DNA from 2 places in the Faecalibacterium wellingii genome. Region 1 is predicted to be linked to the other one. Evidence: predicted binding sites of a transcription regulator. Region 1 holds the regulator's gene; the other holds the start of a gene.

Region 1 (4,387 bases):
TCTGAGGCACACCACGGGGAGCCGGAGCAATGCCGTCCAGATGGAAGACACCCAAGCTCTTGTTGTCGCGTGCGAACTCACGCTCGCCCTGCAGCACGTTGACCTCAACAGAGGGCTGGTTGTCGGCAGCGGTGGAGAACACCTGACTCTTGTGGGTGGGGATGGTGGTGTTGCGGTCGATGATCTTGGTGCACACGCCGCCCAGAGTCTCAATGCCCAGGCTCAGCGGGGTGACATCCAGCAGCAGCAGGCCCTTGACGTCGCCCTGCAGCACGCCGCCCTGAATGGCAGCACCCACAGCCACGCACTCATCGGGGTTGATGCCCTTGAAGGGCTCGCAGTTCAGTTCCTTCTTGACTGCATCGTAGACAGCGGGGATACGGGTGGAACCACCGACCATCAGGACCTTCTTCAGGTCAGAGGGACGCAGGCCTGCATCCTGCAGAGCCTTGCGGACGGGGCCCATGGTGCGATCCACCAGATCAGCGGTCAGCTCATTGAACTTTGCGCGGGTCAGGGTCATATCCAAGTGCTTCGGGCCGGTAGCGTCGGCAGTGATGAAGGGCAGGTTGATCTGGCTGCTCATTGCGCTGGACAGCTCGATCTTTGCCTTCTCGGCAGCTTCCTTCAGGCGCTGAGCGGCCATCTTGTCCTTGCGCAGGTCGATACCGTTCTCGGTCTGGAATGCGTCTGCCATCCAGTTGATGACGCGCTCATCGAAGTCATCGCCGCCCAGATGGGTATCACCGTTGGTGGCCAGAACCTCGGTAACGCCGTCGCCCATCTCGATGATGGACACATCGAAGGTGCCGCCGCCCAGGTCGTAGACCATGATCTTCTGGTCCTCTTCCTTATCGATGCCGTATGCCAGAGAAGCGGCAGTGGGCTCGTTGATGATACGCTTGACGTTCAGGCCCGCAATGGTGCCTGCGTCCTTGGTGGCCTGACGCTGGCTGTCGTTGAAGTAGGCAGGAACGGTAATGACGGCCTCGGTGACGGACTCGCCCAGATAAGCCTCGGCGTCAGCCTTCAGCTTCTGCAGGATCATAGCGCTGACCTGCTGGGGAGTGTACTCCTTGCCGTTCAGGGTCACCTTGTGATCGGTGCCCATGAAACGCTTGATGGAAGCGACGGTGTTCTCGGGGTTGGTGATGGCCTGACGCTTTGCGACCTGACCCACCAGACGATCGCCGGTCTTGGTAAAGCCGACCACAGACGGGGTGGTGCGTGCACCCTCAGAGTTTGCGATAACAACGGGCTCGCCGCCCTCCATGACAGCCACGCAGCTGTTGGTAGTACCAAGGTCGATACCAATGATCTTACTCATAATGAAAACTCCTCTCGAAAGAACAAATCGTATTGTTTATGTGATGCTCAAATGTTGCTAAGCGGATGTTATATTCAAAACCCTTGCGGGTTTCTGCATTGTTACTCGGCCACCACAACGGTCGCATGGCGGACGATCTTATCGCCCAGCCTGTAGCCCTTCTGGTAGACCGTGATGACGGTGCCGCTCTCCTGTCCGTCCGGGGCGGGGATCTGCTGCACCGCGTTCATGAAGTTGGGGTCAAAGGGCTTGCCCAGCGCTTCGATCTCCTCCACATGGAGGACGTCCAGCGCCTTGGCAGCTTTGTCCAGCGTCATAGTCACGCCCTTTTTGTAGTTCTCGTCGGTGGTGGGGGCGTTGGCCGCCATCTCCAGCGTATCCAGAATGGGAATGATCTGGTTCACCGCAAAGGAAATGCCATCGTTGAACTTCTGGTCGGCTTCGCGGGTGGAGCGCTTGCGGTAGTTCTCGTACTCGGCAGCCATGCGCAGCAGCTGGTCTTTGGCCTGTGCAGCGTTGGCTTCGGCCGCGTCCAGCTTTGCCTTTACGGCTTCCAGCTCGCGGGCCTTCTTGTTGAACCAGCCGCCATCCTTCTTCTTGTCATCCTTCGGGTCGGCAGCTTCAGCAGCAGGCTCCTGTTCGGGTGCTGCCTGCTGGGCCTTCTCCTCGGGAGCCGTTTCGGGCTGCTCCGCTTCCTGAGCCGGAGCCGTCTTTTTTGCTTCTTCGCTCATTCCAGATCCTCCTTATAGATCACAGTCCGCCGGGGTACGGCAGCCTGTGGGGTGTCTTTTCGTTTGCCGCTCATGCCCTCGCCCAGCTGGTCTGCAAAGTAATGCAGCAGCGGCATCAGTTTCTGGAAGGGCATCCGGGTGGGGCCGATCAGTGCGATGGAGCCCCACAGGCCTCCGCCCACCAGATACCGGTCACTCACGATGCACAGGCCCGGGATCTGCGGTTCCAGATCCTCGCCCAGCAGCACGCTCTCGCTGCGGTCTGTCGGGGGAGCGATCAGGGCAGCGGCCTGCTCTTCGTCGTTCAGCAGGGTAAGGATGTCGCCCACCTTGCCGTCCAGCTGAGGCCAGTCCAGCAGATACTGCTCACCGCCCAGAAATACGTGAGGCTTGACGGAATCCTGCAGGATAGCCGCCGCCGCGCTGATGACAGGCACCAGCTCCGGGTCGATCTGGCTGCACAGCTCTGCCAGCAGCCGGGGCGAAAGATCCACCGGCGCCACAAAGGTGAGGTTTCGGTTCAGCAATGCGGCAAGAGCCGCCGCATTCTCGCGGGAGAGGCCGGTGCGTACCCGCGCCACACGGGTGCGGACGTAACCGGCAGTTGTCACGGCCAGCACAGCGGCTGCGCTGCGGCCCACCTGAACGACTTCATAGTGGGCAATGCACAGATCCTCTGCACACGGGGTGCTGATGGCGGCGGTGCAGCCGCTGATGGCGGCCAGCGCCCGGGCTGCGCCCTGCGCCAGCTTTTCCGGCTCGTGGTCGAGGCTTGCGAACACCGCATCCACACGGGCGCGACTCACGCGGTCCAGCGGCTGATCGTCGGTCAGCAGATTATCAAGGTAGTAGCGGTAGCCCTTGGCACTGGGCACACGGCCCGCGCTGGTGTGGGGCTGCTCCAGCAGGCCCAGCTTTGTCAGCGCCGCCATTTCATTGCGGAGCGTTGCGCTGGAAACTGCCATGTCAAAGTAGTTTGCCAGCACGCTGCTGCCAACGGGCTCGCCTTCGAGACCATACAGCGCCACGATCGCCTGCAAGACTCGCTGCTTGCGTGCATCCATCGTCATAGCGCCTGCCTCCTTTTTGCGTTCGCTTTGTTTGTTTAGCACTCCTTGTTCCTGAGTGCTAAGACCATTATAGCCAATTTTCCGGTGCTGTCAAGCCCCTTGGAAAAATGTTATCAAAGATTCATAATTCTGTCATAAAAAGGGATGTGACCTTGGCAGTACGTCAGGCTTTCCGGTTTTGCCAAAGCGTCTGAGGGGGCAAGCCCGCTTCCCGCTGCGCCGCGCTTTTGCAGAAAGCAGCACTGCAAATGCCGTTTGCCGCCACGACCCCACCCGTGAAAACGCAATGCCGGGCGGTCTGCAGACCGCCCGGCATTGCTCTATTATAAATAATTTTTCCGCTGAATATGCGCAAAGCAGCGCGGCGCGCATTCAAAATCGTCCCGCCTTACTCTTCCATCTGTCTGGCCAGAAACGCTGCCGCCACATTCACCGCCTTGAGCTGGGCGGCATCCGGCACAGCGGTGCGGTCTTCGGTCAGCAGCCCCACCACGCCGATCACATCGCCCGACGCAATGATGGGTGCGGCGCACAGCACCACCCGGGGCGAGCCCTCGCAGGGCAGGATGCATTTTTCCGCAACGCCCTCGCACTGGTACAGCCTGCGGCCATCCATCAGCTTTTCCAGCGGCTGGCTGATGCTGCGGTCGGCCAGCTCCCGCCGGCCGCTCCCGCTCACCGTGAGGATGCGGTCCCGGTCTGCTACAAAGGTGGTAAGCGCAAAGCTTTTGCTCAGCACCTCGGTGTACTGGGCCGCCACTGCGTTCATTTCGCCAATGGGGGAATACTTTTTAAAGATCACCTCGCCGTCGCCTGTCGTGAAGATCTCCAGCGGGTCGCCGCGGCGGATGCGCTGGGTGCGTCGGATCTCTTTAGGGATCACCACCCGTCCCAGCTCGTCGATGCGGCGCACGATACCTGTTGCTTTCATTGTTGGCTCCTCCGTTTCCTTGAAAATGCCTGCACCTCTAGTATCTGTCAGCCCGGGCAATTTATACCTGCTGCCCCGCGCAAAAAGACCTGCGCCGAATGCTGCCCCTTCGTTGCGTTTCCGGCAGGGTTCTGCTACAATGATACAAAAAGCCGTTTTCATAAGCACAGCACCCTGCTTATGAGGACAGCTTCTGAAATTCTGCTGAGAAAGGCAGGTGTCAGGATGCCGAACATCCTCATTCTTGGCGGCGGTGCCGCCGGGCTGGCCGCCGGGCTGGCCGCCGCACAAAGTGCACCCCGCGCGCAGGTGGTCGTGCTGGAACGCA
Region 2 (4,387 bases), 1.0 Mb from region 1:
TGGGAGGAGGAAAATATCAATGGATCGCAAAAAACTGGAACAGCTGATCTTTGACAGCTGCAGTGTGGAGCCGGACTATCCCTGGATGGACACCCCGGAATCGGCGGTGTTCCGCCACCCGGGCAACCGCAAATGGTTCGCGCTGGTCACCACGGTGTCCCGCAGCAAGCTGGGGCTGCCCGGGAAGCAGCCGGTGGACATCGTAAACCTGAAATGTGACCCCCTCCTCATCGGTTCCCTGCGGATGGAGCCGGGCTTTTACCCGGCCTACCACATGAATAAGGACAACTGGATCACGGCAGCGCTGGACGGCAGTGCACCGGATGACACGATCCGGATGCTGCTGGAAATGAGCTATGCGGCAACCGCGCCGAAGCTGCGGAAAAAGCCACGGCCTTCTGCGGCTTGCCCCCTGCCATGATTGCGTGGGATGCGCAGCCCGGAAAAAATAAAGTACACGGAGGAAAAAAGCATGCTGACCTACACCTATGTTTCAAAGGGCAGGTTTGCCCTGATGGAAAAACCAAAGCCGGTGCTGCAGCACGAGCGGGATGCCATTGTGAAAGTGACACTTGCCAGCATCTGTTCCAGCGACCTGCACATCAAGCACGGCAGCGTGCCCCGGGCCGTGCCCGGCATCACGGTAGGCCATGAGATGGTGGGCATCGTGGAAGAAGTGGGCAGTGCAGTGACCAATGTGAAGCCCGGCGACCGGGTGACCGTGAACGTGGAGACCTTCTGCGGGGAGTGCTTCTTCTGCAAAAAGGGCTTTGTGAACAACTGCACCGATCAAAACGGCGGCTGGGCGCTGGGCTGCCGCATCGACGGCGGGCAGGCAGAGTATGTCCGGGTGCCTTTTGCGGATCAGGGACTGAACAAGATCCCAGACGGCGTTACCGACCGGCAGGCGCTGCTGGTGGGCGATGTCCTTGCCACCGGCTATTGGGCAGCGCGCATCTCTGAGATCACCCCCGAGGATACTGTGCTGATCCTCGGCGCAGGGCCTACTGGTATCTGCACCCTGCTGTGCGTTATGCTGCACAGCCCCAAGCGCATCATCGTGTGCGAAAAGGACGAAAGCCGCCTGCAGTTCCTCCGCCAACACTACCCGCAGGTGCTCACCGTGCAGCCGGAGGACTGCGCCGCCTTTGTGCGTGCCCACAGCGACCACGGCGGGGCAGATGTGGTGCTGGAAGTGGCAGGGGCGGACTCCACCTTCCGGCTGGCGTGGGAGTGCGCAAGACCCAACGCCATTGTGACCGTGGTGGCGCTGTACGATAAGGCGCAGACCCTGCCGCTGCCGGAGATGTATGGCAAAAATCTCACCTTCAAGACAGGCGGCGTGGACGGCTGCGACTGTGAAGAAACGCTGCGTCTCATTGCAGAAGGCAGGATCGATACCGAACCGCTCATCACCCATACCTATCCTCTGCGCCGGATCGAAGAGGGCTACGACCTCTTTGAACACAAGCGGGACGGCGTGATCAAGGTGGCAGTGGAATGCTGACAGCTGCCGTTAAGGCAAGGCACCGGCGCTCTGCACGATGCCTGCGGACGGGACCGTGAGGCGATGGCTCCCAAAAACGTGGCAGCACGCGGAACCATTGCCGTGGCCCATAGTATGTGAACCGATAAAGCGCCCCCGGAGAGCTTTTGAACGGTACTCTCCGGGGGCGTTGTTTTATTGCAGATCATATTTTGCATGAGGCTATTGTGGTGACGGGGAGATACAAACACAAGATATTGTTGCAAAAGTGTTATCTTTCCATGAATTTTAGCACTCTACTATTGACAGTGCTAAAACTGTGTGCTATAACAAAGGCGTGCTCAGGAGAAAGGGGCATGAGGGAACCGCAAGGCTCCCGGGAAGACTCCGCTCCTGATGCACGATCTTGATTTTATACCCGACCCGAACGCCGGGATTGGAGGGTTGTTTTATGTTTATGCCTGCTGTTTTTCATGAGAACCTGTTCGATGATCTCTTTGATCCGTTCTGGAACGATGTTGCACTGGAGCGTGCAATGAACCGTGAGGCTCATGACACCTTTGGCAAGCGTGGTGCGAACATGATGAAGACCGATGTGAAGCAGACCGCTGATGGCAATTATGATGTTGCAGTGGATCTGCCCGGCTGCAAGAAGGAAGACGTTCAGATGGAACTGAACGACGGCTACCTGACCATTCAGGCTGTCCGCAGCCACAGCAACGATGAGAAGGACGAGAAAGGCCGCTATCTGCGCCGTGAGACCTTCTCCGGCACCTGCGCCCGCAGCTTCTACGTGGGCGATGCGGTGAAGAAGGAAGACATCCACGCAAAGTTCGAGGATGGCATCCTGCACATCCAGCTGCCCGCTCCTCAGCAGCAGAAGGCTCTGCCGGAAAACCCCAACCTGATCGCAATTGAGTAAAACGCCGCGCATGTGCGCCAAGGCACAATGCGTATTTGCTGATCTTCACAGCGCTTTCAGAATATAACAAAACCTCCCCGTGCAGGATCAAACCGCTGCACGGGGAGGTTTTTTGTTGATCGTCTGTTTTTACCGGCCGGTCTGCTGAGACATGCGGACAGGGAACGTCCGGGTTCAGCGGTTGGCGGCTGCTTCGGTCAGAACAAAGGTCAGCTCGGCGGTGGCGGCGCACTTGCCGTCCACCCACGCCGAAGCCTTGCCCACGCCCACCGGGCCGTGCTGCTCTACCAGTTCACAGTGCAGGGTGAGCACATCGCCGGGGGTGACCTGTTTGCGGAAGCGGGCATTCTTGATGCCGCCGAAGAGAGCCAGTTTGCCCTTGTTCTCCGGCAGGCTCAGCGCTGCCACCGCGCCGGTCTGGGCCAGTGCTTCCAGAATGAGCACTCCCGGCATCACCGGCTGACCGGGAAAATGTCCGCAGAAAAATTCCTCATTGCGGCTCACGCACTTGCGGCCGATGGCCCACTGGCCCGGCTCATAGTCCAGAATGCGGTCCACAAGGGCAAAGGGATAGCGGTGCGGCAGAAGCGCCGCGATCTCCTCGCTGTTCAGGGCGTTTGCGTCTGCACGCACGGTGCGGGGTTCTGCCATGGGTCAGCCCTCCCATCTGCGCAGGGCGATGCAGGCGTTGTGCCCGCCAAAGCCCAGACTGTTGCTCAGTGCGTAGGTCATGGTCTGCGCACGGCCAGTGTTCGGCACATAGTCCAGATCACATTCGGGATCGGGCTGCTCATAGTGGATGGTGGGCGGTGCAAACTGGTCATGCAGGGCCAGCGCTGTAAATACGGCTTCGATGCCGCCCGCACCGCCCAGCAGATGGCCGGTCATGCTCTTGGTGCTTACCACGGTCAGCTGCTTTGCGTGTTCGCCGAACACCGCATGGATGGCGGCGGTCTCGCAGGCATCGTTCATGTGGGTGCCGGTGCCGTGGGCGTTGATGTGGTCCACCTGCTCCGGTGCGATGCCTGCATCCGCCAGCGTCAGCGCCATGCAGTCGATGGCACCTGCGCCGCCGGGGGCGGGGGCAGTGAAATGGTAGGCGTCGCAGTTGGCACCGTAGCCCACCACCTCAGCGTAGATGTGCGCACCACGGGCACGGGCGTGCTCCAGCTCTTCCAGCACCAGCACACCGCTGCCTTCGCCCATCACGAAGCCGCCGCGCCGTGCGTCAAAGGGCAGGCTGGCTGCATCCGGATCGGTCGCGGTGGAAAGCGCTTTCATGCTGGTAAAGCCGCCGATGCCCAGAGGGCTGATGCAGCTCTCTGCACCGCCGCAGACCATGGCAGTCTCGTAGCCGTCACGGATGCGGTGGAAGGCATCGCCTACGGCATTGGTGCCGCCGGCGCAGGCCGTCACCGGGCAGGTGCACATGCCCTTCAGGCCAAAGCGGATGGCCACCTGTGCCGCCGCCATGTTGGCAATGGACATGGGCACAAAATAGGGACTTACCTTTTCCATGCCCTTTTCTTCACCGCGGGTGTGCTGCTCCTCAATGGTGGGCAGACCGCCGATGCCGCTGGAAAGGATGACGCCGATCTGCTTGGCTTCCGCTTCGGTGTCCAGACCGCTGTCTGCAACCGCTTCAGCGGCGGCAGCAAGGGCCAGAACGGTAAAGCGGGCCATCTTGCGGGCTTCCTTTTTGTCCACGATGGTTTCCGGGTCAAAGCCCTTCACCTCGCCTGCCAGCTTGCATTTGAAATCGGTGGTATCGAACTGGGTAATGGGGCCGATGCCGCATTTGCCCGCTTTGGCAGCGGCCCAGCTGTCGGCGGTGTTGTTGCCCAGCGGGTTCACGGTGCCAAGGCCGGTGATCACGACTCTGCGTTTTTCCATGAGAGTTTTCTCCTTTTACATTGCCATGCCGCCGTCTGCACAGAGCACCTGCCCGGTGAGATAGCTGCTTTGTTCTGCGGCAAAAA

What was found. The regulator HrcA, encoded in region 1, represses chaperone genes, less so after heat shock. The targets are predictions, from matches to a motif close to TGTTAGCACTCNNNNNNNNNGAGTGCTAACA.
Region 2: the regulator HrcA is predicted to act here: its motif matches at 1,773-1,803, upstream of MTP37_RS09375 (Hsp20/alpha crystallin family protein).

What each region holds. Positions count from the first base shown of each region.
Region 1 is NZ_CP094473.1:228,076-232,462, reverse strand. It holds gene dnaK (molecular chaperone DnaK) at 1-1,327, opposite strand, end outside; gene MTP37_RS01095 (nucleotide exchange factor GrpE) at 1,429-2,058, opposite strand; gene hrcA (heat-inducible transcriptional repressor HrcA) at 2,055-3,128, opposite strand; gene MTP37_RS01085 (stage V sporulation T C-terminal domain-containing protein) at 3,517-4,059, opposite strand; gene MTP37_RS01080 (BaiN/RdsA family NAD(P)/FAD-dependent oxidoreductase) at 4,285-4,387, shown strand, end outside.
Region 2 is NZ_CP094473.1:1,970,472-1,974,858, reverse strand. It holds gene MTP37_RS09385 (MmcQ/YjbR family DNA-binding protein) at 20-421, shown strand; gene MTP37_RS09380 (alcohol dehydrogenase) at 473-1,507, shown strand; gene MTP37_RS09375 (Hsp20/alpha crystallin family protein) at 1,938-2,408, shown strand; gene fabZ (3-hydroxyacyl-ACP dehydratase FabZ) at 2,583-3,059, opposite strand; gene fabF (beta-ketoacyl-ACP synthase II) at 3,063-4,301, opposite strand; gene fabG (3-oxoacyl-[acyl-carrier-protein] reductase) at 4,317-4,387, opposite strand, start outside.